DNA from 3 places in the Agrobacterium sp. rho-8.1 genome. Region 3 is predicted to be linked to each of the others. Evidence: predicted binding sites of a transcription regulator. Region 3 holds the regulator's gene; each other region holds the start of a gene.
The links. Region 3 encodes LexA, which represses DNA repair genes until DNA is damaged. Its sites were predicted from a motif close to TGTTCNNNNTGTGTTCNG; they were not measured.

Region 1: a site for LexA is predicted at 2,373-2,390, ahead of RMR21_RS02665 (PA0069 family radical SAM protein). Genes of this name have one in related genera too.
Region 2: a site for LexA is predicted at 7,295-7,312, ahead of RMR21_RS01055 (YifB family Mg chelatase-like AAA ATPase). Genes of this name have one in related genera too.

Annotation. Positions count from the first base shown of each region.
Region 1 covers NZ_CP192788.1:540,298-551,104, forward strand. Annotated here, with positions in the region: gene RMR21_RS02655 (HAMP domain-containing methyl-accepting chemotaxis protein) at 1-178, shown strand, start outside; gene rnhB (ribonuclease HII) at 189-842, opposite strand; gene RMR21_RS02665 (PA0069 family radical SAM protein) at 1,154-2,311, opposite strand; gene RMR21_RS02670 (glycosyl transferase) at 2,514-3,032, shown strand; gene moaB (molybdenum cofactor biosynthesis protein B) at 3,039-3,578, opposite strand; gene RMR21_RS02680 (4-(cytidine 5'-diphospho)-2-C-methyl-D-erythritol kinase) at 3,575-4,465, opposite strand; gene RMR21_RS02685 (tetratricopeptide repeat protein) at 4,472-6,310, opposite strand; gene RMR21_RS02690 (polyprenyl synthetase family protein) at 6,581-7,597, opposite strand; gene RMR21_RS02695 (putative signal transducing protein) at 7,714-7,944, shown strand; gene RMR21_RS02700 (tRNA1(Val) (adenine(37)-N6)-methyltransferase) at 7,951-8,754, shown strand; gene RMR21_RS02705 (S49 family peptidase) at 8,914-9,771, shown strand; gene RMR21_RS02710 (NfeD family protein) at 9,786-9,980, shown strand; gene RMR21_RS02715 (DUF2207 domain-containing protein) at 9,999-10,807, opposite strand, start outside.
Region 2 covers NZ_CP192788.1:193,978-204,784, forward strand. Annotated here, with positions in the region: gene RMR21_RS01015 (extracellular solute-binding protein) at 1-44, shown strand, start outside; gene RMR21_RS01020 (ABC transporter permease subunit) at 242-1,213, shown strand; gene ugpE (sn-glycerol-3-phosphate ABC transporter permease UgpE) at 1,226-2,068, shown strand; gene RMR21_RS01030 (sn-glycerol-3-phosphate import ATP-binding protein UgpC) at 2,079-3,185, shown strand; gene RMR21_RS01035 (cupin domain-containing protein) at 3,288-3,794, shown strand; gene gshB (glutathione synthase) at 3,898-4,854, shown strand; gene RMR21_RS01045 (peptide chain release factor 3) at 5,106-6,689, opposite strand; gene dut (dUTP diphosphatase) at 6,780-7,250, shown strand; gene RMR21_RS01055 (YifB family Mg chelatase-like AAA ATPase) at 7,403-8,935, shown strand; gene RMR21_RS01060 (hypothetical protein) at 9,413-9,727, shown strand; gene cysK (cysteine synthase A) at 10,221-10,807, opposite strand, start outside.
Region 3 covers NZ_CP192788.1:1,332,168-1,342,974, forward strand. Annotated here, with positions in the region: partial or broken gene RMR21_RS06735 (amino acid ABC transporter ATP-binding protein) at 54-281, shown strand; gene gltA (citrate synthase) at 351-1,640, opposite strand; gene RMR21_RS06745 (ComEC/Rec2 family competence protein) at 2,040-4,388, shown strand; gene RMR21_RS06750 (glutathione S-transferase family protein) at 4,411-5,088, opposite strand; gene lexA (transcriptional repressor LexA) at 5,487-6,200, opposite strand; gene RMR21_RS06760 (VOC family protein) at 6,405-7,277, shown strand; gene kdsA (3-deoxy-8-phosphooctulonate synthase) at 7,277-8,125, shown strand; gene eno (phosphopyruvate hydratase) at 8,349-9,623, shown strand; gene RMR21_RS06775 (LacI family transcriptional regulator) at 9,675-10,736, opposite strand.

The DNA.
Region 1 (10,807 bases), 790 kb from region 3:
TCAGATGGACCAGACCACCCAGCAGAATGCTGCGATGGTGGAAGAGACGACCTCCGCGACATCGGCGCTGGCAAGCGAAAGCGAAAAGTTGCGGACGCTTCTGCAGCAATTCCAGCTGGCCCAACTGGGATCGCAGGGTCGCGATCATGGTGTTTACGAGATGAGGCGCGCTGGCTGATAGACCGCGCTCACTCCATCCGCATGGGACGGAAACTCATGCGGTGAAGCGGGCATGCGCCATTGGTCTCGATCGCGCGCAGATGTGCCGGTGTGCCGTATCCCGCATGCGCTTCAAAACCATAGGCCGGATAGATTGATCCGGCCTTTTCCATCATCCTGTCCCGCGTCACCTTCGCGACGATGGAGGCGGCGGCAATCGAAACCGACCGCGCATCGCCCTTGATGACCGCTTTGCCGAGGCAGGAAATGCCGGGCGGAATATCACGCCCATCGGCCAGCACCAGAGCGGGCGCAGTCTGAAGTCCAAGCACTGCCCGGCGCATGGCATCCAGGCTGGCCTTCAGAATGTTCATGCGGTCGATAAGCAGAGGTCCGGATGAGGCGATGGAAACGATGGATGTTTCCAGAATCTTCTCAAACAGAAACGCACGACGCGCCTTGGACAGCTTTTTTGAATCGTTTAGCCCATCGGGAATGTTGTCGGGATCGAGAATGACGGCGGCGGCAACGACGGGTCCGGCCAGCGGGCCGCGCCCGGCTTCATCCGTTCCGGCCACCGGCCACTCACCACGCTGTTTCGCTTCAAGCTCCAGACTGAAATCCGGGCCGGTGTTTGCAAAGTCAAAGAGGGCAGGAGAATCGGATGCTGTGCGTCGTTTCATTGGCGGAAACTGACACAGGCAACCGATCTCCTGCAAGCCCCCGGTCGCAGGGTGTGCAGCAACCCACGGGGCGGAGGGGTGCTGGCTGAGGTCTCATGACCTCCAAGCTCTTCCATCGGGGCGGAAAGAGCAAACCCATGCGAGGCGGCAGATCACCGGGGGCATACAACCCGTAGCGCAGGGCATAGACGCTAGGGGTATTCTTGAATATCAGCCAGAACCGATCTCCGATTTCAGGCTTTTCCGATTGGGCGGCAAGCGCAATTTCGTAACGCCCGCCGAGATTTCAACCAACATATTGGCCTCGACTATCAAAGCAGTGACAATTGCACGCCTGCACCTCCGGGCGCGATAAACAGATCGTCGCGAAGATGAAGGCCACGGCGGATGAGCCCAAGCCTCTTTGTCGTCATTTCGAAACGGCGACCGATCTGCCATGCGTAGGGACCGGCGCCCTTCATCCGCTTGCCGAATTCGGCGTCGTAGTCCTTGCCATCGCGCATGGAGCGCACCAGCGACATGACATGCTGGTAGCGATGCGGATAGTTGCGCAGCAGCCATTCGCGAAACAGGGGGCTGACCTCCAGCGGCAGTCGCAGCAGCACGTAGGACGCTTCCGTTGCTCCCGCCGCTTTTCCGGCTTCCAGCACCCGTTCGATTTCGTGATCGTTCAGCGCTGGAATGACAGGCGCCATCATGACGGCGGTGGGTATTCCCGCATCTGTCAGCGTCTTGATCGCTTCCAGCCGCTTGGTGGGCGTGGAGGCACGAGGCTCCATGCTGCGGGCAAGCTTCCGGTCCAGCGTCGTCACCGAAATACCGACCTTCACAAGCCCTTTCGCGGCCATGGGGGCGAGGATATCGATATCGCGGGTAATCAGCCCTGATTTGGTGACGATGGCGACGGGGTGTTCTGCTTTTGCCAACACCTCGAGGATCTGCCGCATGATGCGCCATTCCCGCTCGATCGGCTGGTAAGGATCGGTGTTGGTCCCGATGGCAATCACCCTTGCCTTGTATCCCGGCTTGCCAAGTTCCCGTTCCAGCAGCTTTGCGGCATCCGGTTTGGCAAACAGCTTGGCCTCGAAATCCAGTCCGGCGGATAGGCCCATATAGCTGTGACTGGGTCTCGCAAAACAATAGATGCAGCCATGCTCGCATCCTCGATAAGGATTGATGGACCGGTCAAAGGGAATGTCTGGCGAATCGTTGCGCGTAATGATCGTGCGCGGTTTTTCCACCTGCACCTCGGTGCGAAACTCAGGGAGCTCCTCTATGATCTGCCAGCCATCATCAACGGCTTCATGCTGAAGGGCTTCGAAACGCCCACCGGGATTGATGCCCGCACCACGCCCGCGACGGCGATCGATCTCGATCCGAAGACCGGATGCATCGGCCAGCGCATTGGCAATATCTGGCGTATGGCCCGGCTGGAATGCAGCCTGCCCGGAAAGCACGTGTTGTCTCATCTGGATGCTCCTGACCGGCCTGAACCAGCTTTGTGGATGTCATGATTCTTAGATCAATCATGAGAACAATACAAGAACAAAATGCGGAAACGCGTGATAGCTATTTCTTTTGCATTGCGGTAGGAATCTCATCGATGAATTATGGTAGCGGCGCAGGTTTTTCTGTTTTATTGCTCTCCAGGGATCACACACTGATAGACATATGTTGACAATCATCATGGAATGCCGGGATCAGGAGCCGGAGCTTGCTCATACTCTCGCTACGCTCGTCTCGGGCGCGGTGGAGGGGTTGATCAGTGACGTCATCGTACTCGATCATGCCTCCAGCGACGGATCGTCGCGTGTGGCCGAGGCCGCGGGCTGCCGCTTTCATACGGAATGGGACATCAAGGATATCATCGCCTCGGCGCGCGGCGAGTGGATATTGATGATGGAACCGGGTAGCCGTCCGCAAAGCGGCTGGATCGCGGATATCAGCGAATACATGGCGCTGAGCAAGCTTCCTGCGCGCTTTGCACCTTCGCGTCACTATCGCCCATCGTTTTTATCGCGGTTCGTCCAGCGCAGACCGCCACTGGAATATGGTCTGTTGTTAGGGAAGCCCGAAGCGCTGTCGATTGCCAAGTCCGGCATGAGGCTCGACCATTTCCCGAAATCGCAGAAAACCCGTCGCCTCAGCGCCGAACTGATTCCATCATGGGTGCTGCGCTCAGCCCGCTAGTCGGCCCTAAGCCTGACCGCGCTTCAGATGTTCGTCCAGACGCGGCATGATTTCCACGAAATTGCAGGGCATGTGGCGGTAATCCAGCTGCGCTTTCAAAATCCCATCCCACGCATCCTTGCACGCACCGGGAGAGCCGGGTAGCACGAAGATGAAGGTAGAATTCGCCAATCCCGCCGTCGCGCGCGATTGGATGGTGGATGTGTTGATCTTGTCATAGGAAATACGGTGAAACACCGCTGAAAAGCCATCCATCCGCTTTTCAAACATGGGCTCCAGTGCGTCGGGCGTCACGTCGCGTCCGGTAAAGCCTGTGCCGCCAGTGGTAATGACCACGTCGATCTCATCGGATAGCGTCCAGCGTCGCACCTGCGCTTCTATAGCCACTTTGTCATCCGCGACGATAGCGCGGTCCACAAGTGCATGCCCAGCCTCGGCAATGCGGGCAACCAGCGTATCGCCTGATTTGTCGTCGGCAAGTGTACGGGTATCGGACACGGTCAGAACCGCGATACCGACGGGAATAAACGCTCGTTCAACAGTCATCTCGCAAATCCGCCTATGGTTTTCGTTGCCTGAACATACCAGTCTGGCCGTTGCTGGCGAAGACATGTGGTTGCCGTTTCGGCGTCTTCGATTGTCGCAAAAATCCCGAAGCAAGTCGCACCGGAACCGGACATCCGCACGATGGCGGCACCCGCATTCGCCAACAGATCTGATGCCAAGGAGATATCCGGTAAAACGACCCGCGCAGGCGGCTCGAGATCATTGCGGCTTTTCCCGATGAAATTTATCCACGTCCCGTCACCGCGCGCTCCAAGCGGGGGATTGCTCTTATCCGTCAAACGTTTGAAAATCTCGGGCGTCGAGACACCCTTCAGCGGATTGACGAGAACGAGCGGCAACACAGGCATGTCATCGATGATGGTGATGTCCTCACCGATTCCGCGCGCCATCAGCGGTCTGCTGGCCAGGCACATCGGCACGTCTGCCCCAAGTTTCAGAGCAATGTCTGCGAGCTTGACGTCCGATAGGTCTACGCTCCAGTGGCGGGAAAGCCCCCGTATCGTAGCTGCTGCGTCGGCGGAGCCACCGCCGATACCGGAAGACACAGGGAGATTTTTCTCAAGATGGATGGCGACCGACGACGTGTCCGGACCCGCTGCTTTACGTAGCAAATCCCGCGCTCGTAACACAAGATTGTCTCCCGCATTCCCGTGCAAAAGAACATCAGCGAATGGTCCTGAGATCGAAAATCCATCTTCCAGCGCATCTTGAATACGAATGACGTCACCTGCCTCGGTAAAAGTCACCAGCGTATCCAGCAGGTGATATCCATCTGCCCGCTGGCCCGTCACGTGCAGGGCAAGATTGATCTTGGCGGGAGCGGCTTCCGTTGTTTCGACCGCTCCCATAGGCTCATGCGAAAGCATGGCGCATCAGGACTTCTTGTCCGGGGCAGGGGCTGGTGCGACAGGTGGCTGCGGCATTGGCTGATCCTTCTTGGCGGTGTTCTGCGCATCCTTTTCCAGAGCTGGCAGGCCGTTTGCGATCTTTTCCTTCACCTTGGCCTTATCGACATCGTCGCTTTCACCAATCAGCGCGCGGTTCCACTGGTAGACGGCCTCGATCTTGCGGCCGACGCGCCAATAGGCATCGCCCAGATGGTCGTTGATGGTGGGGTCACCGGCGCGCAGCTCGATGGCGCGTTCCAGTTCCGTCACCGCCTCATCAAAGGCGCCTAGGCGGAAATGCGCCCAGCCGAGCGAGTCGACGATGTAGCCGTCATTCGGTCGCAGCTCGACCGCACGGCGGATCATGTCGATCCCTTGATCGAGATTCATATTCTTGTCCACCCAGGAATAGCCCAAATAGTTCAGAACCTGGGGTTGTTCCGGGTTCAGTTCCAGCGCACGCTTGAAGTCTGGTTCTGCCTTGTCCCACTGCTTCAGGCGCTCATAGGCAATGGCGCGCTGGAAGAAGATCGTCCAGTCGGTCTTCTTTGGAACAGCACCGATGACCTCGACAGCCTTGTCGTAATTGGCCGCCATCGCCGCATAATCCTTGGCATCGGACAGAACAGAGCCATAGGCTAGGTAGGAACGGATGTCGGACGGATCGGATTCCAAAAGGGATTTGAGATGCTTGCGCGCCTCTTCCACCTTGTCCGTCTGCGCCAGCGTCAGGCCCAGCTGCAGTTCCGATATGCGGTGCATCGGCGAATCGGCTGGAACCTCGCGATAGAACGCAATTGCACGGTCCGGCTGCTTTTGCGCTTCTGCGAGCCCGCCCAGAAGAATCAGCGTATCGGCACTTTTCGGGTCGAGCGCACGTGATGTCTGAAGGTAAAGCGTGACGATTTCTTCCGCGCCCTCGCGGTTCAACGCACCGGCGATGGAGAACATGACGGCCGCCGCACCCTCGACGGGCGTCTGCACCTGTTGTTCGGGCTTCTCACCCTTTTCGATGCTCTGGCGCAAGGCCTTCAGCGGCGCATAGTTCGGCGCGAACGTGTCGCCGACAGAGATCGTGTCAAGAGCCTTCTGCTTGTTGCCGGCATTGGCTTCCAGCCGGGCGAGCGCCATCACGGCGCGCATATAGGTGTCGGTGGCGGTTGCTCCGCCTTCACGGTCGGTCACGGCGTCGTTCAGGCTCTTGCGGGCCGCGTCGGTGTTGCCGGTGGCCAGCGCGATCGCACCGGCATGGTATTTCTGGAAGATCGAGATCCAGCCTGGACCCTTCATACCATTGACCAGAGCCAGCGCTTCCTTGCCCTTGCCGGCACCGGCGCGGGCCCAGGCGGTCAACAGCGTGTTGACCATGCGGTCCAGATCGTTGGGGCCGGTGTATTTCAGAATCTTTTCCGCGCTGGAAAATTCCTTGTGCTTGATGGCGGCAAGCGCGCGAATGATGGTGGTTACACGCTCGACGGACGAATCGTCCTTCAGGCTGTCGGCAATTTTCGCACCCGCCTCGAAATCACCACTGAGCAGCTGCGCAATCATCAGGCGCTGGCGGATTTCAACGTTGGCTGTGTCGAAATCCAGGGCTTTCTGGTAAAGCGTGATGGCTGTGGCATAATCCTGATCCACATCGGCTGTGCGAGCTGCCAGAAACGCGCCGGAGAACGTGTTGACCTTCGCAGGATCGAACGTAACGGTCTCGGCAGCCTTGCCTGCTGGCGTCGTCTCGGCAAAAGCGGTAGAGCCTGCACCAAGAGAAATGACGGCAATGAACGCCGCGCCGCAGAGAAGACGAAATGCTGGTTTGCGCCGCATGAAGGAACCTTTGCTTTTGTGCATATGCACCGAAAAATCAGTTTCCCGCCTTACAGTTCGGGGCAAATCCGTTGCACCAGAACGCTGTAATGCTTGAATTGAGCTAGAACGCGTGAATCGGAAACGATTCCCGCAATCACATATCACGTCACGATAGAATGGCTTTTTTGGAGCAAGCCTGCAAGAAATTCCGCCCGTGATTTCGGTTTCGTGACATGTCTGAATCGCCGAACAGCAACGGAGAGGGTCCGCAATGCTCCAAAAACCGTCTCAGTTCACGCGCTCGATGCAAAAGTCGATAACTTCCATCAGGGCTTTCTTCCACGGGCTTTGCGGCAGCGGCGCCAGCGCATCGCGCGCAATGGTGCCATAGTGGTTGGCGCGGGTGATGGTGTCGGCCAGACCATTGTATTTCTTGATCAGGCCGAGCGCCTTCTCCAGATTTTCATCCGTGCTTTCGCCCTGCTCGATCGCGCGTTTCCAGAATTCGCGCTCCTCTGCCGTGCCGCGGCGATAGGACAGAATGACCGGTAGCGTAATCTTGCCTTCGCGGAAATCGTCCCCAGTATTCTTGCCGAGATCGGCGGCTTTGCCGCCATAATCCAGCACGTCGTCCACCAGCTGGAAGGCGAGGCCAAGGTTCATGCCATAGGACTTCAGCGCGCTGCGGGTCGCCTTGTCGGTCTTGGCAACGATCGGGCCCACTTCCGCTGCGGCGGCGAAAAGTGCTGCTGTCTTGGCACGGATGACCTGAAGGTAATCGTCCTCGGTCGTTTCCATATTCTTGGCAACGGAAAGCTGAAGAACCTCGCCCTCTGCAATGACCGAAGCGGCGGTCGACAGCACGTCCAGAGCATCCAGCGAGCCGACATCGACCATCATGCGGAAAGCCTGGCCGAGAAGGAAATCACCGACCAGCACGCTGGCCTGATTGCCCCAGATGGTGCGGGCGGTGGATTTACCACGGCGCAGATCGCTCTCATCTACAACGTCGTCATGCAAAAGCGTGGCTGTGTGCATGAATTCCACGCTGGTCGCCAGTTTGATGTGGTGGTCGCCCTGATAGTTGAACATGGCGGCAGAGGCGAGCGTCAGCATCGGCCGAAGGCGCTTTCCGCCCGACGAGATCAGATGGTTGGCCACCTCAGGTATCATCTGGACATCGGAACCCGCTTTGGAGAGGATAAGCTGGTTGACCCTTTCCATGTCTGGCCGTGTCAGGTCGACAAGCGGCTTGACGGATGCGAGTTTGTTTTTGCTTTCTTCAAGCGGTATGACGACGCCCAACGGACCGGACTCCTGTTCGATATTGGCGCCGACAATAGAAAGCGGCAGTGCAGGCGGCAAGGGGCGAATTGTCTCACACCGTTCAAAAAGATGGTATTTGGGGTGGAAACTGACCTATGCGTGAACTGATCCGTACAAACGACGCCGTTCTCCTGTCCTTTGCACAGAGCCTGATGAAGGATGCGGGCATTCACAGCCTTATTGCCGATCAGGGAATGAGTATTCTCGAAGGCTCTCTCGGGCTTTTGCCGCGTCGTTTCCTGGTGGAGGAGGAACGGGGAGACGAGGCGCGTCGTATCCTGATCGATGCCGGGCTGGCAGACGAGCTTCGCGAAGACACGGTCTGAAACCCAATGGCAGCTAACGTTTCAGAAACAGTCGATGCGTTTCATCGCGGTCGCTTTCAAATATTGCAGCCAAAGGGCAGGGGCCACAGGGCCGGCATGGATGCCATGCTGCTCGCCTCTTTGGTGGCTGACGATAGGGCATGTCGCGTCGCCGATCTCGGTGCCGGTGCCGGTGCCGCAGGCATGGCGGTGGCATCGCGTCTGGACAAGGTTGACGTGACACTCTTCGAGCGATCTCCAGAAATGGTGGATTTTGCGCGACGCAGCCTGCAACTTCCAGCGAATGCCGCCTTGGAGAAACGTATTTGCGTAAGACAGGCGGATGTCACCTTGCGTGCCGATGCCCGACGAGAGGCCGGTTTGGCGGACAATCATTTCCATCACGTCATCATGAACCCGCCCTATAACGACGCTGGCGACCGAAAGACGCCAGACGCGTTGAAAGCCGCCGCCCATGCCATGACGGATGATCTCTTCGAACATTGGCTGAGAACCGCCGCCGCCATTATGATTCCCAGCGGCCAACTGTCTCTCATCGCCCGCCCTCAACCGATATCCGAGATCATCGCGGCTTGCGGTCGTCGCTTCGGCGGCCTGGAAATAACCCTCATCCATCCGCGTGCAGGCGAAGACGCGGTGCGGATGCTCGTCACCGCGATCAAAGGATCCAAAGCCCGCCTGACCTTCCGAGCGCCGCTGACGATGCACGAAAACGATAGCCACGCATTTTTGCCGCTGGTGGATGATTTGAGCAACGGGCGGATTGGGTATCGGCGCAAGGATGGAACCACACCAGATAAAAGGCAGTGACCCTGAGGGCCAAGGCGAAGCCTCGACAGACGGGGGCCGACAAGAGCTATTGCAAGGGCAGACCCCAGCCGCCCCTCACCAAATTATCAGTGCACTCGCCATTGTCTTTGCCCCCGCCATACCCACATCGGTTCCCATAGGAATGATGATGAGGACAAAATGGCTGGATTTTTGAAGCGACTGGTGCCGAAGCGGTTTCGCAAGACGGAACTGGTCATTCCTGTGGTGCGCATGCACGGCGCTATCATGGCAGGCGGCAGTCAGTTTCGTCCGGCGCTCAATCTGGCCTCTTATGCACCGCTTCTGGACAAGGCATTTGGGATGAAAGAGGCGCCGGTTGTTGCGATCACGCTGAATTCCCCTGGCGGCTCGCCAGTTCAGTCGCGGATGATCTACAATCGCATCCGCCAGTTGGCTGAGGAAAAGAACAAGAAAGTTCTGATCTTCGTGGAGGACGTCGCAGCATCCGGCGGTTACATGATCGCTTTGGCAGGCGATGAGATTATCGCCGACCCCACCTCTATCGTCGGTTCCATCGGTGTCGTTTCCGGCGGCTTCGGCTTCCCTGAAATGCTGAAGAAGATCGGCGTCGAGCGGCGAGTCTATACGGCAGGTCAGAACAAGGCGATCCTTGACCCGTTCCAGCCCGAAAAAGAAGGCGATATCGAATATCTGAAATCGCTTCAGCTCGAAATCCATAATGTTTTCATCGACATGGTCAAGCTGCGTCGCGGTTCGAAGTTGAAGGACGATCCGGCGATCTTTTCCGGCCTGTTCTGGACCGGAATGCGTGGCCTCGACCTCGGTCTCATCGACGGTCTGGGCGATATGCGCGATGTGCTGCGCCGACGTTATGGAGACAAGGTCAAGCTGCAGTTGGTCAGCGGTGCCCGTAACTTCTTCGGCAAGAAACTGCCGGGCGTGGATCTTCGCGCCCAGTCAATCGCCGCATCCGCCGCCTCGGGGCTTGCGGAAGTGGCGGAAGAAAAGGCAATGTGGGCGCGTTACGGATTCTGATGGACAAACGATAGATGGCCCAATTGATCACGCTCGCCCTGCTTATGTTCGGGGCGATCATTCTTTACAGACGTTTCGTCGGCGATGCCAAAAAACTGTCTGAGAAAACCAAACGGCAGGAAAAAGAGCGCGAGACCGGTGCAACCGGCACGCTGATTAAAGACCCCACCACCGGAGAATACCGGGTGAAAAAGGAAGACGAGGTTTAACCCCCGTCGCAGAGGCGGCTACCAGCCGCCCCCTCCGCCACCACCACCGCCAGATCCGGACGAACCGCCACCGCTTGAGAAGCTGGAGGATGAAGACGAACTTGTCTGCTGCGGAATGGTGGACGCAATAGTCGACGCCATGGTGGAGGAGAAGCCGCCGATGCGGGTTCCGAAATTGCTGTAGTTACCGCTGTACCATCCAGGCGAATATTCTCCCGAATTAGCATCTGCCAGCCACGTCTCGAACGCGTCGCTCCAAGGCTTCTCCACGCCCAGCGCCACAGCGTATGGCAACAGCGTTTCGAAATGCTGCGGAGACATCTGCGGCGCGCCCTGCATGTTCATGCGGTCTTTTTCGGCGACCGTCAGATAGAGCCGCAATCCCTCGATACCGTCCATCAGCTTGCGGCCCAGCGGTGTCGGAGCACCCATCAGCATCAGGAATACAAGGTTGGTGGCAATGATACCCGCGACGGACATGATCGCCGGTAAATGCAGCGCTTCGAGCGTTTCCAGGGAGATGATACTGATCGCACCACCAACACCGGAGATCAGCATCGATCCCACCAGCGCCAGAACAACGATCATCCCTATGCGCTTAAGCAGAGAGCCGCCACGCGTTAACGATTTCCCGAAAAGAAGTGCAAAAATCGTTCCGACAAAGGACATGATGCCGATAACGAACATCGCAACAAGGGCTTCAGGTTCGAAATTGCCGAACACGACAACGGCGAAGACGGAGATGATGGACAGTGCAACGCCCAGCGCAATAAAACCGGCATTCGCATGGTAATATTTGCCGCTATGTTCTGTCTCGATCGCTTTGC
Region 2 (10,807 bases), 1.1 Mb from region 3:
AAGGCAACGAGCTTCTGGCCCGTTTTGCCAAGACTGCCGGTTGATTGAACTGAAGCCTTAAGAAATGGGCCTCCCTTCATAGTGAGGGAGGTCCGTTGGTTGTCTGAAGGTTTGCCAAATTCTCTTCCGTCATCCTCGAGACAAGCCCGAGGATGACGCCGCAAAGGGGCAACGTCCTGCCTCAGTCCACGGCCTCCCTTCATCCCCGAAGACAGGCCCCAACACAAAAAGGTTCGCGCGCGTGGCCTATACCTCGTCCCAGCCGGGTCTCGTCCGGCCTATTCCCGGCGTCGTCGCCAAGGCCAAGAAGCCTGTCGCGATATCTGAGCCAGCCAAGCGGGTGCAGTTCTCGTCGTCCGCGCTGCCTTATCTGTTGATCGCGCCGCAGCTTATCGTCATTTTCGTCTTCTTCTACTGGCCGTCGGTGCAGGCGGTGCAATCTTCGTTTTACATCGAAGATCCCTTCGGCTTCGGCTCCACCTTCGTCGGTTTTGCCAATTATTCCGATGCGCTGTTCAGCGCTGAATATCTCAACATCGCCAAATTCACGGTGATTTTCACTGTTCTCGTTACCGTCTTTTCACTGGCGCTGGGCCTTTTGCTGGCCGTGAAGGCGGACGCGATCATTCGCGGCGCTTCGGCTTACAAGACGCTGTTGATTTCGGTCTATGCCATCGCTCCACCGGTCGCGGGCCTCATCGGCATGATGTTCTTTGATCAGCACATCGGCCCTTTCGTGAAAATGGCTGCCTTCTTCGGCTGGCACATGCAGGTCGGCGTCACCTATTTCGATACCGCCTTTGCGATGATTTTCGTGTCGGTCTGGAAGCAGATCCCCTATAATTTCATCTTCTTTCTGTCGGGCCTGCAAAGCGTGCCGGTGTCCGTTCGTGAGGCTGCCTTTATCGATTGCCGCTCCGGTTTTCGCCGGTTCTGGACGGTCATCATGCCGCTTCTGGCGCCCACCGCTTTCTTCCTGCTCATCATCAACATCACCTATGCGCTGTTCGATACCTTCGGCGTCATCGACGTGATGGTGAAGGACAAGGCGGCCAACAACCCGATTACCCTTGTCTACAAGGTCTATGTGGATGGCTTCCGCGGCAATGACATTGGCGGCTCATCGGCCCAATCGGTCATTCTCATGATCGTGGTCTTCGTGCTGACGGTCATCCAGTTCCGCTTCCTCGAAAAACGCATCCATTACGGTTGAGGGATTTTCACGATGTACAAGACAAAACCTCTCGATCACCTGATCCTCATCATCGGCGCGCTGTTTCTCATCATGCCTGTGATCGTCGCCTTCATGACCTCGACGCATACGGCAGCGCAAATCCATATGAATGGCCTGACGCTTCTGCCGGGAGACAATTTCGTCGGGACCTATGAGAAGGTTCTGACCCAGAAGGGCGGCTTTACGGGTCAGATCACCGGCCTCAACATGGTCATCAACTCGCTGATCCTCGGCATCGGCTTTGCTGTCGGCAAGATCGTTCTGTCGATGCTGGCGGCTTACGCCATCGTCTACTTCCGCTTCCGCTTCGCCACGCTCGCCTTCTGGGTCATCTTCACGACCCTGCTCCTGCCGCTCGAAGTCCGCATCATGCCGTCCTATGAGGTCATGAGCAAACTGGGGCTTTTGAACTCCTATACCGGCCTCATCGTGCCGCTTCTGGCATCTGCCACCGGCACCTTCTATTTCCGCCAGTTCTTCAAATCCGTTCCCGACGAGATTCTGGAAGCCGCCCGTATCGATGGGGCAGGGCCGGTGAAGTTCTTCATCGATATCCTGCTGCCGCTCTCGCGCACCATGATGGCGGCCATCTTCATCATCATGTTCGTCTATGGCTGGAACCAGTATCTGTGGCCCACGCTGATGACCAATGACGAGCGCTTCTTCACCCTCATGCGCGGCATCAAACAGATCCTTCAGGTCTGGGTCGGTTCGCAACTTCCCGATTACAACGAAGCTTTCGCGCTCGCCGTTCTGGCCATGCTGCCACCTGTGTTGATCGTCGTCATCTTCCAGAGTTGGTTCATCAAGGGCCTCACCGAAAGCGACAAATAAGGAGCCTGTTATGGCCGAGATCGAAATCACCCAGGTCTGCAAGGATTACTCCAACGGCATACGCGCCGTGCATGACGTGGATATATCCATCAAGGACGGCGAATTCATCGTCCTCGTCGGCCCCTCGGGCTGCGGCAAGTCCACGTTGCTGCGCATGGTTGCCGGCCTTGAGGAGATCTCGCAAGGCAAGGTCAGCATCGGCAACCGCGTCGTCAATGACGTGGAGCCCGCAGACCGCGACATCGCCATGGTGTTCCAGAACTACGCGCTCTACCCGCATATGTCAGTGCGCCAAAATCTGGAATACGGCCTGAAAAACCGCAAGACGCCGAAGGCCGAGATCGATGCGCGTGTGGCGGAAGCCGCCCGCATGCTGGAGCTTCAGCCCTATCTGGATCGCAAACCCCGCGCTCTCTCCGGTGGCCAGCGCCAGCGCGTTGCCATGGGTCGCGCCATCGTGCGCAAACCGGCCGCTTTCCTCTTCGATGAGCCGCTGTCCAACCTCGATGCCAAGCTTCGTGTCTCGATGCGCGGTGAGATCAAGCGCCTGCAACGCCGCCTCGGCACCACTTCCATCTACGTCACCCACGACCAGCTGGAAGCCATGACGCTGGCAGACCGCCTGGTGGTGCTGAATGCCGGTCGCATCGAACAGATCGGCGCGCCGCTGGAGGTCTATCACAAGCCCGCCTCCACCTTCGTCGCCAGCTTCATCGGCTCGCCCGCCATGAACCTTCTGGCAGGCGAATTGCACGGCGACAGTCTCGCCATCGGCCCGACGGTTCTTTCGCTCAATGGTTATGCCCCGGCGTCCGGCCCTGTCACGGTCGGCATGCGCGCAGAAGACCTGCGGATTGCCCGCGCCGGTGAACAGGGCATCCCTTTCCGCGTGGATTATATCGAGGAACTCGGCTCGCAGCGTCTCCTCCATGGCATGGTGGGCGATCAGGTTCTGACTGTGGCTTGCGCCTCCGAAACCGAGATGCCGCAGGAGATGTTGCTGGCGATTGCGCGCGAAAAGCTGCATTTCTTCGACAATGAGACCGGCAAGCGCATCACGACCAGCGCCGATGTCATGCCGCGTCAGCCAGCGGAGCAGCTCGTCGCGGCCCATTAAAGTCGGCTGGAAATGCACGTCGTTAAAATTGTCTCAATTTAAGGAAGAGCATTCTTACTCGATATGTGCTAAGGCGTTTCCATTGCAAGGTGGGGACGCAATATGGTTTTTCATGTCATGATCGCAAGTGTGGCTGCAATGGCGGCCCGCGCCGTGCCGCTGATGCCGCGCACCAGGAGTGCCGGGCGGACGCAGACCGTCGTGTCAGCTGCTTCCAGCGGCCTGAACATGCAGCCAGCCCCCATCAACCCGGACTGGATCATCGCAGGCGAACCCGTTGCCCGCATGGCAGACCATTCCAGAAGCGCAGATCGCGCCGCCTATACTGCTCTGTGGGATTGTACGGCTGGTACCTTCCGCTGGTTCTTCGCCTGGGACGAAACCGTCCATATCGTCGAGGGCGAGGTGCATGTCACGGCGCAAGACGGCTCCGTGCATCACCTCGGTGCGGGCGACGTCGCCTATTTCAAGGCCGGCACCTGGGCCACATGGCGGGTGGATACTTACGTGCGCAAAGTTGCCTTCCTGCGCCGCCCTTTCCCTTCGCCGATCGCCTTTGCATACCGCTTGAAGAACAAGCTGTTGCCAGCCAAAACCCCGTCGCTTTAAGCCGCGAAGCCGTCAATAAAACTCATAGATACGCCACTCCGTAGCAGTTGCCTTTGAAGCTTGCCTGCCCTACACATTTCGGGCTTTCAAAAGGAAACTGCGCATGGCCAAAATCAAGAACGTCGCGATCCAGATGGATCATGTCTCCGGCATCAACATTGCTGGTGATAGCACCTTTGCGATCAGTCTTGAGGCCCAGGCCCGCGGTTACCGCCTGTTCCATTACACGCCGGATCGTCTGTCGATGCGCGATGGCAAGATTTACGCCACGGTCGAGCAGATGGAACTGCGCGACATCAAGGGTGACCACTTCTCCTTGGCCGAACCGGAGCGCGTCGATCTCGCCACCATGGATGTCATTCATCTGCGCCAGGATCCGCCCTTCGACATGGCCTACATCACCTCCACCCATCTCCTGGAGCGTATCCACCCCAAGACGCTGGTGGTGAACGATCCGGCATGGGTGCGCAATTCGCCGGAAAAGATCTTCGTCACCGAATTCGCCGATCTCATGCCCACGACACTCATCACCAAGGATGTGAGCGAGATCGCCCGCTTCCGCGAGGAGATGGGCGACATGATCCTGAAGCCGCTCTACGGCAATGGCGGCGCTGGCGTCTTCCACTCCACCCGCGATGACCGCAACTTCTCCTCGCTTCTGGAAATGTTCGGCCAGATGTTCCGCGAACCCTACATCGCCCAGCAATATCTGCCCGACGTTCGCAAGGGCGACAAGCGCATCCTCCTGGTGGATGGCGAGCCTGTCGGTGCGATCAATCGCGTGCCTGCGGAAAACGACGCCCGCTCCAACATGCACGCCGGTGGCCGCCCTGAACCGACAGAGCTCACGGCGCGCGAAAAGGAAATCTGCCAGCGCATCGGCCCAGCATTGCGCGAACGCGGCTTCCTCTTCGTCGGCATCGATGTCATCGGCGATTACATGACGGAAATCAACGTCACGTCACCCACGGGCATCCGCGAAGTCAAGAAATTCGGCGGCGCCGATGTCGCCAGCCTGCTCTGGGACGCCATCGAGCGCAAACGCGACGCTCATGGCTGAAATGGCGTAGAAAAAACGCATGATTTAGGCGGCATTGGGTGGGGCTTACCCCCCTCTGTCCTGCCGGACATCTCCCCCTCAAGGGGGGAGATCAGCAAGTCGCATGCTCCTCACTCTATCCGCAGCCTTCGAGATGGTCGGGCGCCATCCACGAGTCGATCTCCCTACGTGAGGGGGAGATGCCCGGCAGGGCAGAGGGGGGTAAGCCAAGCCCACTGACACCAACCGCCGACCTTAAGCCAAATTCAAACTCACGCCGCCTTGGCGACGTGATACTCCTTGATCGCGGCCATCTTGATAGCTGGATAGCGTTCGGACTCGTAGCGCAGAGAGAACGCATCCTGCGCCAGAAACACCGGGTCGCCATCCAGATCGCGGGCAATATCGCCGCGCTTCACGGTCAGGAATTTTTCCATATCCGCAGCCTGATCCGACGATATCCAGCGGCAGATCGAGAAACGTGACATTTCGAACGAAACCGGCAGGCCATACTCGCCCATCAGCCGTTCCTTCAAAACATCCAGCTGCAACGCACCGACGACGCCGACGATGGCCGGGGAGCCGTCCTCGGGTGAAAACAGCTGCACGACGCCTTCTTCGGCCATCTGGTGCAGCGCTTCCTTCAGCTTCTTCGCCTTCATCGCATCTTCGAGACGCACACGGCGCAAAATTTCCGGCGAGAAGTTCGGCACGCCCTGGAAGACGAGGTTCTCCCCTTCGGTCAGCGTATCGCCGATGCGCAGGGTTCCGTGGTTGGGAATACCCACCACATCGCCCGCAAAGGCCGTGTCGGCAATGTGACGCTGCGAGGCGAAGAAGAATTGCGGTGCCGTCAGGCCCATTTGCTTGCCGGTGCGCGCCAGCCGCGCCTTCATGCCGCGCTCCAGCTTTCCGGAGCAGATGCGCGCGAAAGCAATGCGGTCGCGGTGGTTGGGGTCCATATTGGCCTGAATCTTGAAAACGAAGGCCGTCATTTTTTCTTCGGCCGCGTGAACCGTTCTCGTATCGGCCACCTGGTCGCGCGGTGGCGGCGCAATGTCGCCGAGAGCGTTGATCAGGTCTCGAACGCCGAAGTTGCGCAGTGCTGAGCCGAAGAAGACCGGTGTCAGATGCCCCTCCAGAAAGGCCTCGCGGTTGAACGGGCGGCACGCTTCCAGCGCCAGCTGCGTTTCCTCGATAAAGGCCGCGCGCTCGTTTTCCGGCAACCGGCTGGCCACGTCCTGAGGACCATTGGCCTGGGTTGCCTCGACTTCCGTGTCAGAGCCACGCACCATGTTGCTGGCCAGATAATAGGAGCCGCAGAAGCTCTTCGAACGACCGATCGGCCAGGTGATCGGCGCCGTGTCCAGCGCCAGCTTCTCCTCGATCTCATCGAGAATTTCGAAGATGTCGCGGCTTTCGCGGTCCATCTTGTTGACGAAGGTGATGATGGGAATGTCGCGCATGCGGCAGACTTCGAACAGTTTTAGCGTCCGCGGTTCGATACCCTTGGCAGCATCGATGACCATGATGGCTGCATCCACCGCCGTCAGCGTGCGGTAGGTATCATCAGCAAAGTCTTCATGGCCCGGCGTGTCGAGAATATTGTAGACCTTGTCGTCATATTCGAACGTCATCACCGAGGTCACGACCGAGATGCCGCGCTCGCGCTCGATTTTCATCCAGTCGGACCGCGTCTGGATGCGATCCTTCTTCGCCTTCACTTCACCGGCCAGCTGAATGGCACCGCCGAACAGCAGCAGCTTTTCGGTCAGCGTCGTCTTACCGGCGTCCGGGTGCGCGATGATAGCGAAGGTGCGGCGGCGGGAAACCGCCTCTGCGAGTGTTTCGGGCATCAAACAAATCCTGTGGAATTGCGCGGTATCTAGCGTTTCGGGGCCGCTTTTGCAATTGACCTTGGCCCTGCAACGGAAAACTAATGCCGCATGACCAAAGAAAACCAAAATCGTCCCGCCCTCAATCTCGTTCGTCTGGACCATGCAGAGGGCATCGAGCTGCCTTCCTACGAGACGTTGGGAGCAGCTGGCATGGATCTGCGCGCCGCCGTCGCCGGGGACGCGCCGCTGGTGCTGACACCGGGCGCCCGCGCGCTGGTGCCCACCGGCTTCATCTTCGAAGTGCCGAAGGGCTTTGAGGCGCAAATCCGCCCACGCTCCGGCCTCGCCATCAAGAACGGCATCACCTGCCTCAATTCGCCGGGAACGGTGGACAGCGATTATCGCGGAGAGGTCAAAGTCATCCTCGCCAATCTGGGCCAAGAGGATTTCGTGATCGAGCGTGGTATGCGCATCGCCCAGATGGTTATAGCACCCGTCACCCACGTTTCGGTTCTCGAGGTGAGCGAGACCTCCGATACGGCCCGTGGCACCGGCGGCTTCGGCTCAACCGGCGTGTGACGCTCTCACAAGGACGCGCCATTTTTGCACGTGCCAAGTGAAATTGTTCACTTCTTGTTCTTGTTTTCTGGTTTGCGTTGTGCAAGGTTGCATGGGCGGACACTTACACGCTTGATTGCGCGTTTTCTAAAGTCCGCCTGTTGGGGGCTTAGATGGTCGCGCGCGTCAATACGGTGGCATTTCAGGGCATAGAGGGCGTGCCCGTCGAAGTTCAGGTCATGGTCGCACCCGGCAAGGTCGGGATGCAGATCGTCGGCCTGCCGGACAAGGCCGTGGCCGAAAGCCGGGAGCGGGTGCAGGCGGCCCTGCATGCCTCTGGTCTGGCGCTTCCAGCAAAGAAAGTCACGGTCAATCTCGCTCCGGCTGATTTGCCAAAAGAGGGCAGTCATTTCGATTTGCCCATCGCGCTGGGCTTGATGGCCGCCTTGGGTGCCATTCCCGCCGATGCGCTGGATTCCTATGTCGTTCTGGGCGAGCTTAATCTGGATGGCACCATCGGCGCCGTGTCCGGCGCGCTGCCGGCCGCCATCGGCGCAAACGGGCAGGGCAAAGGGCTGATCTGCCCGGCAGACAGTGGTGGAGAAGCCGCATGGGCCGGTTCCAATTTCGATATTCTCGCTCCGCGCAGCCTGATCGCTCTCGTCAATCATTTTCGCGGAACACAGCGCCTCTCACGTCCTGTTCCCGCCATCCGCGCGCATCCCGCCAACCTGCCTGACCTGGCCGATATCAAGGGGCAGGAAAGTGCCAAGCGCGCGCTGGAGGTGGCCGCCGCTGGTGGGCATAATCTCCTGATGGTCGGTCCGCCCGGTTCGGGCAAATCCATGCTCGCCTCGCGCCTTCCCTCCATCCTGCCGCCGCTGTCGGCTGCGGAATTGCTGGAAGTGTCCATGGTCCATTCCATCGCTGGGCAACTCTCCGGTGGCAAGTTGTCGGATCGTCGCCCGTTCCGCACCCCGCATCATTCCGCCACCATGGCAGCCCTTGTCGGCGGTGGCCTGCGGGCGCGACCCGGAGAGGCGTCGCTTGCCCATCACGGCGTGCTCTTTCTCGATGAGTTCCCGGAATTTTCACCCCAGTCTCTGGATGCGCTGCGTCAGCCGCTGGAAACCGGAGAATGCATCATTGCCCGCGCCAATCACCGTGTCAGCTATCCCGCAGAAATCCAACTGGTTGCTGCCATGAACCCGTGCAAATGCGGCATGGCGGGCGAACCCGGCTTTACCTGCGCCAGAGGGCCGCGCTGCCTGACCGATTATCAACAGCGCATATCCGGCCCGCTGATGGACCGTATCGATATCCGCATCGAGGTCCCCGCTGTCTCAGCGGCCGACCTCATCCGCCCCATGGCGGCCGAAGCCAGCGCCGATGTCGCGCGTCGCGTGGCCCGCGCTCGTGATCTGCAGCAGGACCGTTTCGCGAGTGCCGGTTTCAACGGCATCCGCACCAATGCCCGTTGCTCCACGGCGCTGATCGAAAAATTCGGTGAACCCGATGCGCCAGGCCTGCAACTCCTCCGCGACGCCGCCGAAAAACTGAAATTCTCCGCCCGAGGCTACCACCGCATCCTCAAGGTCGCCCGCACCCTGGCCGATTTGGACGACAAGTCGACCGTTGGCCGCATTCATCTGGCGGAAGCGATTTCCTATCGTATCGCAGGTGAGCGTTTGACGGCGGCGGCGTGAGCGAGGTCGAGGTCGGTAATATACGGTAACCGCCGTGCCAGCCACTCACCCGCCTCTGTCCTGCCGGACATCTCCCCCTCAAGGGGGGAGATCGGCAAACCGCATGCCCCTCCGCTCTATCCGCAACGGTAAAGATGGCCGAGAGCCAACCACGAATCGATCTCCCCACCTGAGGGGGAGATGGCCGGCAGGCCAGAGGGGGGTAAGCCCCACCCTCAAGTCTCACGATGTGCGCCCAACCACCCACACCAAAAATACTTCCCAACCAAATCAATACCTTACCAAAAAACCGAGAAAAACAGCAAAAAATCCCCCCGCAGTTTTCTCCACGGGTCGCGAATCGCCCGCACACTTGTCCCGTTCCGCCCTCGGATACACCGCAAGGCGTTGCGGCGAGGCGGGACCGGCGCTGGTGGTGAAGGGGTACGCAACCCCTCATCGCCGGGGTCCGGCAGCGAATCCCCCCGGCGGCAACGGGTGGGGCGTGGCACCGGTTTCGGACCGGCCGGTGCACCGCGCCAGATGTTCGGACCGGATCGGCATGCCTGCCTCGAATATCCTGACGGGTTTCGAGATCCAGGCATTGCCGCTCCTGTCCGCCCGCCGCCGGGTGTACCGACAGCTCATCGGCTCCTGGTCGAACGCGACCGCGAGGAGTTTGAAGCGAAAGTCAGGCGGTACACAGGCAAACGCTGCATCTGCCCGACATCCTCGACAGGGGAGAAAGGGCAGATGTGGCCGAACTGGCAGGCGGGGCATTTCGGCAACGAAGCCCCCGCTGCCCGGAGGTGAAGGGTTGGACCTTGAACATGTCCGACCGGTCAACCGGCAGGGTTTCGGCCCTTCGCCGTCCGGGATGCGCCAGCCGTGGCAAGAGGATCGCAGGCGGGCACAAACCGCTGAACGGGGCGCTGAAAGGTGCCAATACTATTCTACCCCAACGAGGCAGCTTGCAGCGCCCCGTCCGAATACCATGGCCGACAAGGCCGTGGACCCTGAGAAGAGAGCAAACCACGGGCAGATGCTGCCGCGTGAACGGCGAAGCTTGCGTGAAAGGCTGGCCGGTGTTTTTGACAGGATGGGTGGAAGCACGGAGCCCGCAGCCGCCTCATCTTCAACGTTCAAGAGGAGCGAGAGTTAACCGCGCTTCGATCTCCCCACCTGTGGGGGAGATGCCCGGCAGGGCAGAGGGGGGTAAGCCGCATCCGCGACGTTAATAAGAATCCGCATCGGCAGACGGAGCGCACCTCACCCTCAACGCTCCATCAAAGAACCAAAAAAACCCTCAAAACTCCAAACCCTCAAACAGCGCCGTCGACAGGTATCGCTCGGCAAACGACGGAATGATCACGACCATGGTCTTGCCGGCATTCTCGTCCCGCGCACCGATCTTGATGGCGGCAGCAAGTGAAGCACCGGAGGAAATACCGACGGGCACACCTTCGAGGCGGGCAACGAGGCGGGCAGTTTCGAATGCTTCGTCATTGGTGACGGTGATGATTTCGTCGTAGATTTTCGTATCGAGAACGTTGGGCGCAAAGCCTGCGCCGATGCCTTGAAGCTTATGTGGGCCCGGGGTGCCGCCCGAGAGAACCGGGCTGTCGGCGGGTTCGACGGCCACGACCCTGATCTCAGGCTTGCGGGATTTCAGAACCTGGCCGACCCCGCTGATCGTGCCGCCCGTGCCGACGCCGGAAATGAAGATATCGACGTCACCATTGGTATCGTTCCAGATTTCCTCGGCCGTCGTCCTGCGGTGCACATCCGGGTTGGCCGGGTTCTCGAATTGCTGCGGAATGATCGCATTGGGCAATGTTTCGGCCAGTTCATGCGCCTTGGAGATCGCGCCCTTCATGCCCTTGGGGCCTTCGG
Region 3 (10,807 bases):
CAGTCCGGCACATCGTTTGCGCGTGACAGGCGGTGTCGTGGAAGCGCGTACTCCTCGTAGCAGAAGTGCTGGAAGTCATGCGCGAACTGGCAGCGAAAGGCATGACGCTGGCCATGGTGCCCCAGGAGATGCATTTCGCCCGCGATGTCTGCTTGCGTGTCGTCTTCATGTACGACGGGAAAGTCCACGAAATCGGCCCGCCGGAGGTCGTATGCGCAACACTGAAAACGCCTGAACTGAAACAGTGTTTAGGAATGAAGGCGTCACTGACGCATTGTTGATACCGCTGTAGTCATCAAAAAAGCCGGGCATGACACCCGGCTTTTTGTGTTCGTTACAACGGTCCAAGCTTAGCGCTTGGAGACTGGTGTGTAATCGCGCTTAGCCGCACCCGTGTAGAGCTGGCGAGGGCGACCGATGCGCTGCTGCGGATCTTCGATCATTTCGTTCCACTGTGCGATCCAGCCGACGGTGCGGGCGAGCGCGAACAGAACGGTGAACATGGTCGTTGGGAAGCCGAGCGCCTTCAGCGTGATGCCGGAGTAGAAATCGACGTTCGGATACAGCTTCTTCTCGACGAAGTAAGGATCGGACAGAGCGATCTTCTCGAGTTCGAGAGCGACCTGCATGATCGGATCGTCACCATTGCCGGTGGCTTCCAGAACTTCATACATCGTCTTCTGCATGATCTTGGCGCGCGGGTCGTAGTTTTTATAGACGCGGTGGCCAAAGCCCATCAGGCGGAACGGGTCGTTCTTATCCTTGGCGCGGGCGATGTATTCAGGAATGCGATCAACCGAACCGATTTCGTTGAGCATGTTGAGCGCGGCTTCGTTGGCGCCACCATGGGCAGGTCCCCAAAGGCAGGCGATGCCGGCTGCGATACACGCGAACGGGTTTGCACCGGAAGAGCCGGCAAGGCGAACTGTCGATGTCGATGCGTTCTGCTCATGGTCTGCATGCAGGATGAAGATGCGATCCATAGCGCGGGCCAGGACCGGATCGACCTTGTAATCTTCGCATGGCACGGCAAAGCACATGTTGAGGAAGTTGGACGCGTAGTCCAGGTCGTTCTTCGGATACACGAAGGGCTGGCCGATGTGGTACTTGTAGGCCATTGCCGCGATGGTGGGCATCTTGGCGATCATGCGCAGCGAAGCGACCATGCGCTGGTGAGGATCGGTAATGTCGGTCGAGTCGTGATAGAACGCCGAGAGCGCGCCGACCGTGCCGCACATGACAGCCATTGGGTGGGCGTCGCGGCGATAACCGGTGAAGAAGCGGCTCATCTGCTCATGAACCATGGTGTGGCGCGTGACGCGGGTGTCGAAGTCCTTCTTCTGCGCAGCCGTCGGCAGTTCGCCGTAGAGCAGCAGATAGCAGGTCTCGAGGAAATCACCCTGTTCGGCCAGTTGCTCGATAGGGTAGCCGCGGTGCAGAAGAACACCTTCGTCACCATCGATGTAGGTAATCTTGGACTCGCAAGACGCAGTCGAGGTGAAGCCGGGGTCGTAGGTAAAGGTACCGGTATTTTTGTAAAGCGTGCCGATGTCGACGACCTTAGGTCCGATCGTGCCTTCCCGGACAGGAAGATCGACCTTATTATCGCCGAGTGTCACTGTCGCGCTAGTTTCCGTCATACCATACCTCCGAAATATGCAGGCGATGCGGGGGACGCATCAGCCAGTTTAAGCGTCAGCGATTTAGCTATATGATCTGCGCGATAAAGCCAAGCTATTCAGCGGCCGAATTGTGCATCGCGGCATTCCAAAGTCCTGAAATGGAGCATTTCTACGGCATCCTGTTTCATTCTAGGTCAATGCTTCCTTAATCACACAACCCGTTGCAATCTGCCTTTTCAGGTTGCAAACTAAGCCCCTGCGGCAGGGGGCGCCAGTCGTGTGAACGTTCAGGAAGACAAACGGCAGATCCGTGCTGCAGCAACGGGTTTCGTCTCACAGACGGACCTCGATGATTTGTTGTCCCCGCTGCATACCTCGAGAGGCGCTGTCGTCTTATCCGGTCAAGCGCCAGACCGCATGAAACGTCTGACCTTCCGTGTCTACCAATGGATTCGTCGCTGCGTTGCGGAGGAAGATGCCTACCGGCAAGGCTTTCTTTTCGTCCCGGTGTTCGTCGCGGCAGGTGCGGCCTTCTGGTTTGTCCTTCCTGTCACGCCATCGTCATGGATGCTTCTGGGACTAGCCATTTGCTTGGCCGCCCTGGCCGTTGCCACATATCATCGTCCGGGCGTGACGCCTGCTTTTTTCAAGGTTCTGACACTCGTTCTGGCCGGTATGCTCCTTTCTGACTGGGAGGCAAGGCGAGCAGGGACTGTCATTCTCGATACGCCCGTCACGACGACGGTCAGCGGTACGGTTGAGCGTCGAGAACTGGATGCCAGGGGGTACTGGCGTTATCTGATCGAACTCAAATCCACCTCCGACCCGATCCTCACACGTCCACCGGAACAAGTCTCCGTGGTGTCGCGCAGTCGCCATGAGGCGATTGGTATCGGCCAGACAATCAGCGGAAAAGCCCGTCTCTCTCCACCATCCGGTCCTGCATTGCCCGGGCTCAACGATTTCGCCTTCGCATCTTTTTTTAACGGCGTCGGCGCAACGGGATTTTTCTATGGCGCACCAAAGGCTATGCCATCAGGTCAGGAACAGTCGGAAACAAAGACTTGGACCCAAACGGCCGACACGTGGCTCTACCAACTTCGAAGCAACATCGCTCAGCGTATTCGGGACTTGATCGGAGGGGATGCCGGTGCCTTTGCGGCGTCCATTGTCACCGATGAGAGACGTGCGATTTCCAATGACACGATGGAGGCGCTACGCGTCTCCGGGCTGGCGCATATCGTTGCGATCTCGGGGCTCAATATGGCACTGGCGGCCGGTATCTTCTTCGTGGGACTGCGCACCGCATTCAGCCTGTTTCCGGGGTTTTCGCAGCGCTGGCCCGTCAAGAAAATATCGGCCTTTGCGGCACTCGTGATGACGCTGGCATACTATCTCATTTCCGGTTTTGCGGTTTCAGCCGAACGCGCTTGGTTGATGATGTCGATCATGCTGTTTGCCGTGTTGGTCGACAGGCCGTCGATCAGCCTGCGCAACGTGGCGCTGTCGGCGATCGTCATCATCCTGATATCACCGCATGAGGTGATGGGCCCAAGCTTCCAGATGTCCTTCGCCGCAACACTTGCGCTGGTTTCCGGTTATGCCGCCTGGAGCAGATGGCGCGGGGACCGAGAACGATTGACAATGGCGCGTCCGCCGTGGTGGTTGTCACTGGGCTCCAAAGCGGCAACCATCATCGGTGGTGTCGTCATCACGTCACTGATCGGTGGCATCTCGACCGCCATCTATTCCATCGAACATTTTCACCGGATCACCGCCTATGGTTTGGCCGCAAACCTTGCCGCCATGCCGATCATGTCGCTCATCGTCATGCCGTTTGGGCTGGTCGGCATGCTGTTGATGCCGTTCGGACTGGATGGGCCCTTTCTCAAGGTCATGGGTTACGGCATGGCGATGGTCATCAAGATAGCCAAGGAAGTATCGAGCTGGGGTGGCGACACAACGATTGGACGCCAGAACGGATGGTTTCTCGCGGTATCGACGACCGGCTTCATGCTGATTGCACTGCTGCGGACACGGCTTGCTCTGATCGGGATTCCCTTCATATTCGCTGGGCTGACGATGCTTGTGACAGAGCAATGGCGCAGCAAGCCGGATGTTTTGATTTACGAAGATGGCTCTCTCGTCGCTCTGCTGTCAAAAGATGCAGTTGCAACCACGAAACAGCGCGGCTCCGGTTTCGTTTATGAGCAGTGGGAAAAAGCACTGCCGCTGCCAGCTCAGCATGTGGGAGCGAAGATTCTGGACACGCCGCAAACGGATGACGACGACGCTGGAGAGACCACGGCTCCATCATCTCGGGGTTTCATTCCTCTGACGGACGCTGAACGAAGAAATGCCACGCAAGACATGGAGACCGCCGCGTCAACCGTCGGATTGTTCACATGCCGTAAAGACATGTGGTGCGTTGCGAAATCGGACAAGGATGTCACGATCGCCGTTGTGTTTAATACTGCCTTCACAGGCACAGCATGCGATATTGCCAGCATCGTGGTGACGACACGCCGATCTCCGTTTTCCGCGTGTCGCTCCGGTGCCCTTCTCATCAGCGCCGATACATTACGACGCACGGGCTCCCTCGAACTTTGGCTTGGACGGAAGGATCAACCCATCGCACGTGCCGAAGCTGCAATGCAGGGACAGAGCCGTCTCTGGACGACGCATCGCACCTACGATTGGCGCAGCAAGAGCTACGATGACGCACTGCCTGACCATATCCAGCAGATGCTGTCTGTCGGCCAATAGGTGCCCGCGCGGGACCATTCACCTATGTGGTGCGCAAGTCTTCCAGCCACTCCCCAGACGCTCGCGCTTCAGCCTCATGCCCGGCATCGCGCCAGACCTCCTGCAGTGCTGCTGTTTGCCATTTCTTCATGGATGGAAGAGACAGAAGCAATTGTTTGTAGGTCTCACTTTTCTCAGACAAACCAGTTCCATAGGTCTGGAACCGAAACGCAACAGGGCAGAAAAAAGCATCGACTGCCGTGAAGGTCTTTCCAGCAAGAAATGGACCTCCGGACACAGAAAGGCCCTGCTGCCATAGAGCATCGATGCGGGAGATGTCATGCTGGAGGTTCCCAGTGATTTGGCGTGGTTTGATCCGCAAGCCGACGCTCATGGGGTGCTGGTTGCGCAGCGCCGAGAAGCCCGCATGCATTTCAGCAACCGCAGACCTGGACCATGCGCGTGCTTTCGCGTGATCGGCCCAAACACCAGGGTGCCGTTCGCCCAAGTATTCGATGATCGAAACGGATTCCCAAATCGTGAGATCACCGTCAACAAGGCATGGGACTTTGCCTGTTGGCGAGAACGACTGGAAGTCGTGAACAGTCTCGCCAAACGGCACCAGTTTTTCCTCGAACGGAATAGCAAGTTCTTGCATCAGAACCCAGGGCCGCAAGGACCAGGAAGAGTAGTTCTTGTTGGTTATGTAAAGTTCATACATCCGAAGCCCCCTGTTGTCAGGACTGTGTTATCGCAGGTCACATGATTGATACAGACGACCTACGAGATCAAAGACTTCAATTTATTTGATGTTGCGCAATCCGGTCTAGTCTGAAAAATGGGTGTCTTCGACATGAATTCCGGGGCAGAGGCAATCATAAAACATCGCTGAAAAAAACATCCAAAGGCGCAAATCGTCATGCGGCCCGTAACGTCATTGTAGTCGCCAAACACACGGGCGGTGACGTGACAGGATCACGCGATGCAAACCGCGATCACGCGACCATCGAGGTCAAGGTTCAATCATCGATAGCGATTTGGGATGACACCAGCGCAGCGGGGGCCACGCTGTTACGAGAAAACGCCAAAGAATTTCGCGAACCAAAACTTGCAATTTGCTCAGTGATAACGGCGAATGAGGCCGACCAGCTTGCCCTGAATCTTTACGCGATCCGGTCCGAAAATACGTGTCTCGTACGCCGGGTTTGCAGCTTCCAATGCAATGGATGCACCCTTGCGGCGGAAACGCTTCAATGTCGCCTCCTCATCATCCACGAGGGCAACGACGATATCGCCGGGGCTTGCTGTGCTTCCGTCGCGAATAATGACGGTATCGCCGTCAAAAATTCCTGCCTCGATCATCGAATCGCCTTTGACCTCAAGCGCATAATGCTCGCCCGAACCCAGCATATCCAAGGGCACGACGACGTCGTGCGTATTGTTCTGAATGGCTGAGATGGGAACGCCTGCTGCGATGCGTCCCATGACAGGAACACTGACGGCGTTGGACATCACGTCATTGGCTGGCGGAGGAGGCTCCGAAGCTTTTGGCTTGCCAAGGCTACCTTCGATCACGCTTGGTGAAAACCCGCGTGGTGGCTTTGCTGGGGGAGTGTAGGACTCAGGAAGCTTGATGACTTCGAGCGCGCGTGCACGATTCGGTAGCCGGCGAATGAACCCGCGTTCTTCCAAGGCTGTTATCAGCCGGTGAATGCCGGATTTCGAGGCGAGATCGAGTGCATCCTTCATTTCATCGAAGGAGGGGGGCACGCCTGATTCTTTCATTCTTTCATGAATGAAGAGAAGCAATTCCTGCTGTTTGCGCGTGAGCATGGACAATACCCTTGGATTTCGAGGCGAAGATTCGCGAAACAAATACAGAACGAACACTATATGTTCCATATGTGTTCTGCAATCCCCTAAAATTTTGTAAAGTTCCTGTCATTGTGTGTCTTTGCGCGTCACATAATCATCCTGTAGGAAATGTTATGCGGCTAGGACGTTGTTTGTCGCCGATAACAGGATGTGGATTTCCAAATGAGTCGCGACATCGATCATCTTGTCCTGCCGGTCTCGAGCTTGGAAGACGCACGTGGACGCCTTTCCTCACTCGGTTTTACCGTCTCTGCGAGTGCCAAACATCCCTTCGGCACAGAGAACGCCTGTGTCTTTTTGAAAGATGGAACCTATTTGGAGCCACTGGCAATCAGCGATGCCGGTACGTATTCGATGAATGCGATGAGCGGGAGCGCCTTCGTCTCAAAGGATAAACGCTTTCGCGATCAGCGTGGCCAGAACGGAATGTCTGCCCTTGTTGCCAAGAGCGAGAATGCCGATTCGGATCACGAGCATTTTATTGCGGCAGGTTTATCCGGCGGAGATCCTTTTTCATTCAGTCGTCCCGTTACATTGCCGGATGGCAATACCTCGCAGGCAAGCTTTCGACTGGCCTTCGCGGGCGACAACGCGAGTGACGTCTTCTTTTTTTCGTGTCAGCGCATAGCAGCACTTCCGGCTGATCGCTCTGACCTCGAGCGCCACAAAAATGGCGTCACCGGTATTCATCAAGTCGTTCTGAGCGCAGACAAGCCAAGCAATTTCACGCGCTTGATAGAGTTGGTTTTCGATGCAACGGCCGTTGGTGAAGGTGAGGAAGAACTTTATGTCCAGGCGTCGAGCGTTGGCATTCGGCTTGTCAGACCGGCGGCAGCCCAGCATTTCTTTGACGCACCTCCGCAAAGTATCGGTCCGGGTTTGAACGGTGAGGCAATTGTCTTTTCGGTATCCGATCTCGCCGTGACAGCAGCCGTGCTTGCTGCTAATGGCGTTGCATACACGCGTAAGGGCGCTCGTGTGCTGGTTCAGCCAGCTTCCGGCCAGGGCGCGATATTTGCTTTCGAGGAGTTATGATGAGCGTTCGCAACAATCTTGATGTCGTCGTCGGCGAAGGTGCCGGACAGGTCACATTCTCCAACACGAAGCGTTTCTCGCTGATCGCTGGCCCTTGCCAGATGGAAAGCCGTGATCATGCCTTCATGATTGCGGAAAACCTCGCCGAACTTTGCGGTAGGCTTGGGATAGGTCTGGTCTACAAGTCCTCCTACGACAAGGCTAACCGCACATCTCTGTCGGGACAGCGAGGCATCGGGATAGAGAAGGCACTGGAGGTCTTTTCCGAGTTGAAACAACAATTCGGCTTCCCGGTTTTGTCCGACATTCACACGGAAGAGCAGTGCGCCACTGTCGCGCCTGTCATCGACATTCTGCAAATCCCTGCTTTCCTTAGCCGACAAACGGACCTTCTAGTTGCCGCCGCCAAGACAGGCCGCGTGATCAACGTCAAGAAGGGCCAGTTTCTAGCGCCCTGGGACATGAAGAACGTTCTGGCCAAGTTGAACGATAGCGGCAACCCGAATGTGCTTTTGTGCGAACGCGGCGCATCGTTCGGTTACAACACGCTTGTGTCCGACATGCGCTCCCTGCCTATCATGGCATCGCTCGGCGCGCCTGTCGTGTTCGATGCGACCCATTCGGTTCAACAGCCGGGCGGGCAGGGCGGCTCAACGGGTGGACAGCGGGAATTCGTGGAAACGCTGTCGCGCGCCGCCGTCGCAGTCGGGATTGCCGGTCTGTTCGTCGAAACGCACGAAGATCCGGACAATGCACCCTCGGATGGCCCTAACATGGTTCATTTGAAAGACATGCCCAAGCTTCTGGAAAAACTTCTGGCCTTCGACGACATCGCGAAATCGGCCTGACGGGTTTTGGCCTCAATCGACTTTTATGGACTACCGGCGCCTGAACGGGCGCCGTCATTGTAATTTCTTGATGGTCGTCTAAAGCGACTGAGGAAATCCAATCGAGTCGTCATCCCGACGCTCTGTTTATCGCGCCACGCATCGTAAAAGCGCTTCACAGTTTTTAGTATGCGCTCTAAGACAGGCAACTGAATATCCTGTTCCAGTCCCAAAGGGAGAGATCATGACAGCCATTACCGACATCATCGCACGCGAAATTCTCGACAGCCGTGGCAACCCGACTGTTGAGGTCGATGTCTATCTCGAAGACGGGTCGTTTGGCCGTGCGGCGGTTCCATCGGGTGCGTCGACGGGTGCGCATGAGGCCGTCGAATTGCGCGACGGTGGCAAGCGTTATCTCGGTAAGGGTGTCGAAAAGGCAGTCGAAGCCGTCAACACGGAAATCTTCGATGCGTTGGGTGGTTTCGATGCTGAAAGCCAGATCCATGTCGACCAGACCCTGATCGAGCTCGATGGCACGCCCAACAAGTCCCGCTTGGGCGCAAACGCCATCCTCGGCGTTTCCCTGGCTGTTGCCAAGGCTGCGGCCGAAACCACCGGCCTGCCACTTTATCGTTATGTTGGCGGCCCCAACGCGCATCTGCTGCCGGTTCCGATGATGAACATCATCAACGGCGGTGCACACGCCGACAATCCGATCGACTTCCAGGAATTCATGATCATGCCGATTGGCGCGGAAAATATCCGTGACGCCGTGCGTATTGGCGCGGAAATCTTCCACGTTCTGAAGAAGGAACTGTCGGCACAGGGTTTCAACACCAATGTGGGTGATGAGGGCGGCTTCGCGCCGGGCCTGAAGAGCGCGCCTGAAGCGCTCGACTTCATCATGAAGTCGGTCGAAAAGGCTGGCTACAAGCCGGGCGATGATGTTGCACTGGCACTCGATTGCGCCTCGACCGAGTTCTTCAAGAACGGCAAATACGAGATGGAAGGCGAGGGCCGTACGCTCGAGCCGGAAGCCATGGCGGATTACCTTGCCGAACTCGCAGGCAAATATCCGATCATCTCCATCGAAGACGGCATGGCCGAAGACGATTGGGATGGCTGGAAATACCTGACGGACAAGATCGGCTCCAAGGTTCAGCTTGTCGGCGACGATCTTTTCGTCACCAACTCCGCGCGCCTCCGTGACGGTATCAAGATGGGTGTGGCCAACTCCATCCTCGTCAAGGTCAACCAGATCGGTTCGCTGACGGAAACGCTCGACGCGGTTGAGACGGCACACAAGGCTGGCTACACCGCCGTCATGTCTCACCGCTCCGGTGAAACGGAAGATTCAACGATTGCCGATCTTGCCGTTGCGACCAACTGCGGACAGATCAAGACCGGCTCGCTCTCGCGCTCCGACCGTCTGGCCAAGTACAACCAGTTGATCCGCATCGAAGAAATGCTCGGTCCGCAGGCCGCTTACGCAGGTCGTTCGATCCTGCGCGGCTAAGCTTCTCACCTACCGTATCAAACGAAAGGCCCGGAGCGATCCGGGCCTTTTTCATGCGCCAAATTTGGGGGCGCGGCTGGACCAGACGGGCTGACTGAGGCTTTGCAGCCCTTGGACCGGTTTCCCGTCTATCCGTGCGAGCAAAGCCCTGGCCAGTTCCCGACCCGCCAGCTTGATGTCCTCGTTCACCGTGTGGATTTCGGGACGAAGCCAGTTTAGAAAATCGGCAGATTGTTTGGACACCACGTCGATATCTCTTCCGACCTTTTTGCCCGCCTCTTCGACGCCAGCGATGAAGGCGATGGTGGACGTGCCACTGATCGATACCAAACCGTCGGGACAGTCCGGTGCGCTCATCAGCGCCTGGCTTACCGCTTTGATTTGATCGAGCGGCGTATCGTTGCTGATGATGCCGTTCAGCGGAAATTCTGAGAGGCCGAAATCGTGCAGGCCACGCTTAAAGCCACGCCGTGCGAAATCATAATAGGAAAACTGCTTCTGAGGCAGCAAGACGGCAATGCGCTTTCGTCCACATTGAGACAGCCGCTTCATTGCCTCGTAGACATAGGCCTCGTTATCGAAATCATGATAGGGGTGATCGATACCCATATTGGTACGGCCATGGGCTGCGAAGGGCATGTTGCGTTCCGTCATGAAGCGGACGCGTGCATCGTCCGGCTGCATTTTTGAAATGATGACGCCATCGGCAGAGCCCGTGTCCAGAATATACTGGATTGGGACCATCGGGTCCCTCGCATGCGTATGAGGTGTGACCACCAAGTGGTACTGCGTGTTGGCCAGCACCTCGGTGATGCCGAACACCAGTTGGGTGGTGAAGCCCATCAGCTCTTCGTCCACGCTCAGAACCAGGGCGATGACATTTGTCTTGCCTGTGCGCAAACGAACGCCTGCACGATTCGGCTGGTAGCCGATCTGCCGCGCCACCTGACGAACACGTTCCTTGGTTTCCGCCCCGATATCAGGTGCATCTTTCAGCGCACGAGACACAGTCGTGATGCCGAGGCCGGTCATATAGGCTATCGTCTTGAGAGTGGGGCGCTCATAACCCGCCAGTGTTTGGACGTTCGTCTCGGGTTCTATGCTGTCATCCATGTCGCCACTCACTATCAGTTCTGCGTGATATGGTAGAGCGCTTTTCGAGTGTTGCAAAGCAGATAGCCGCT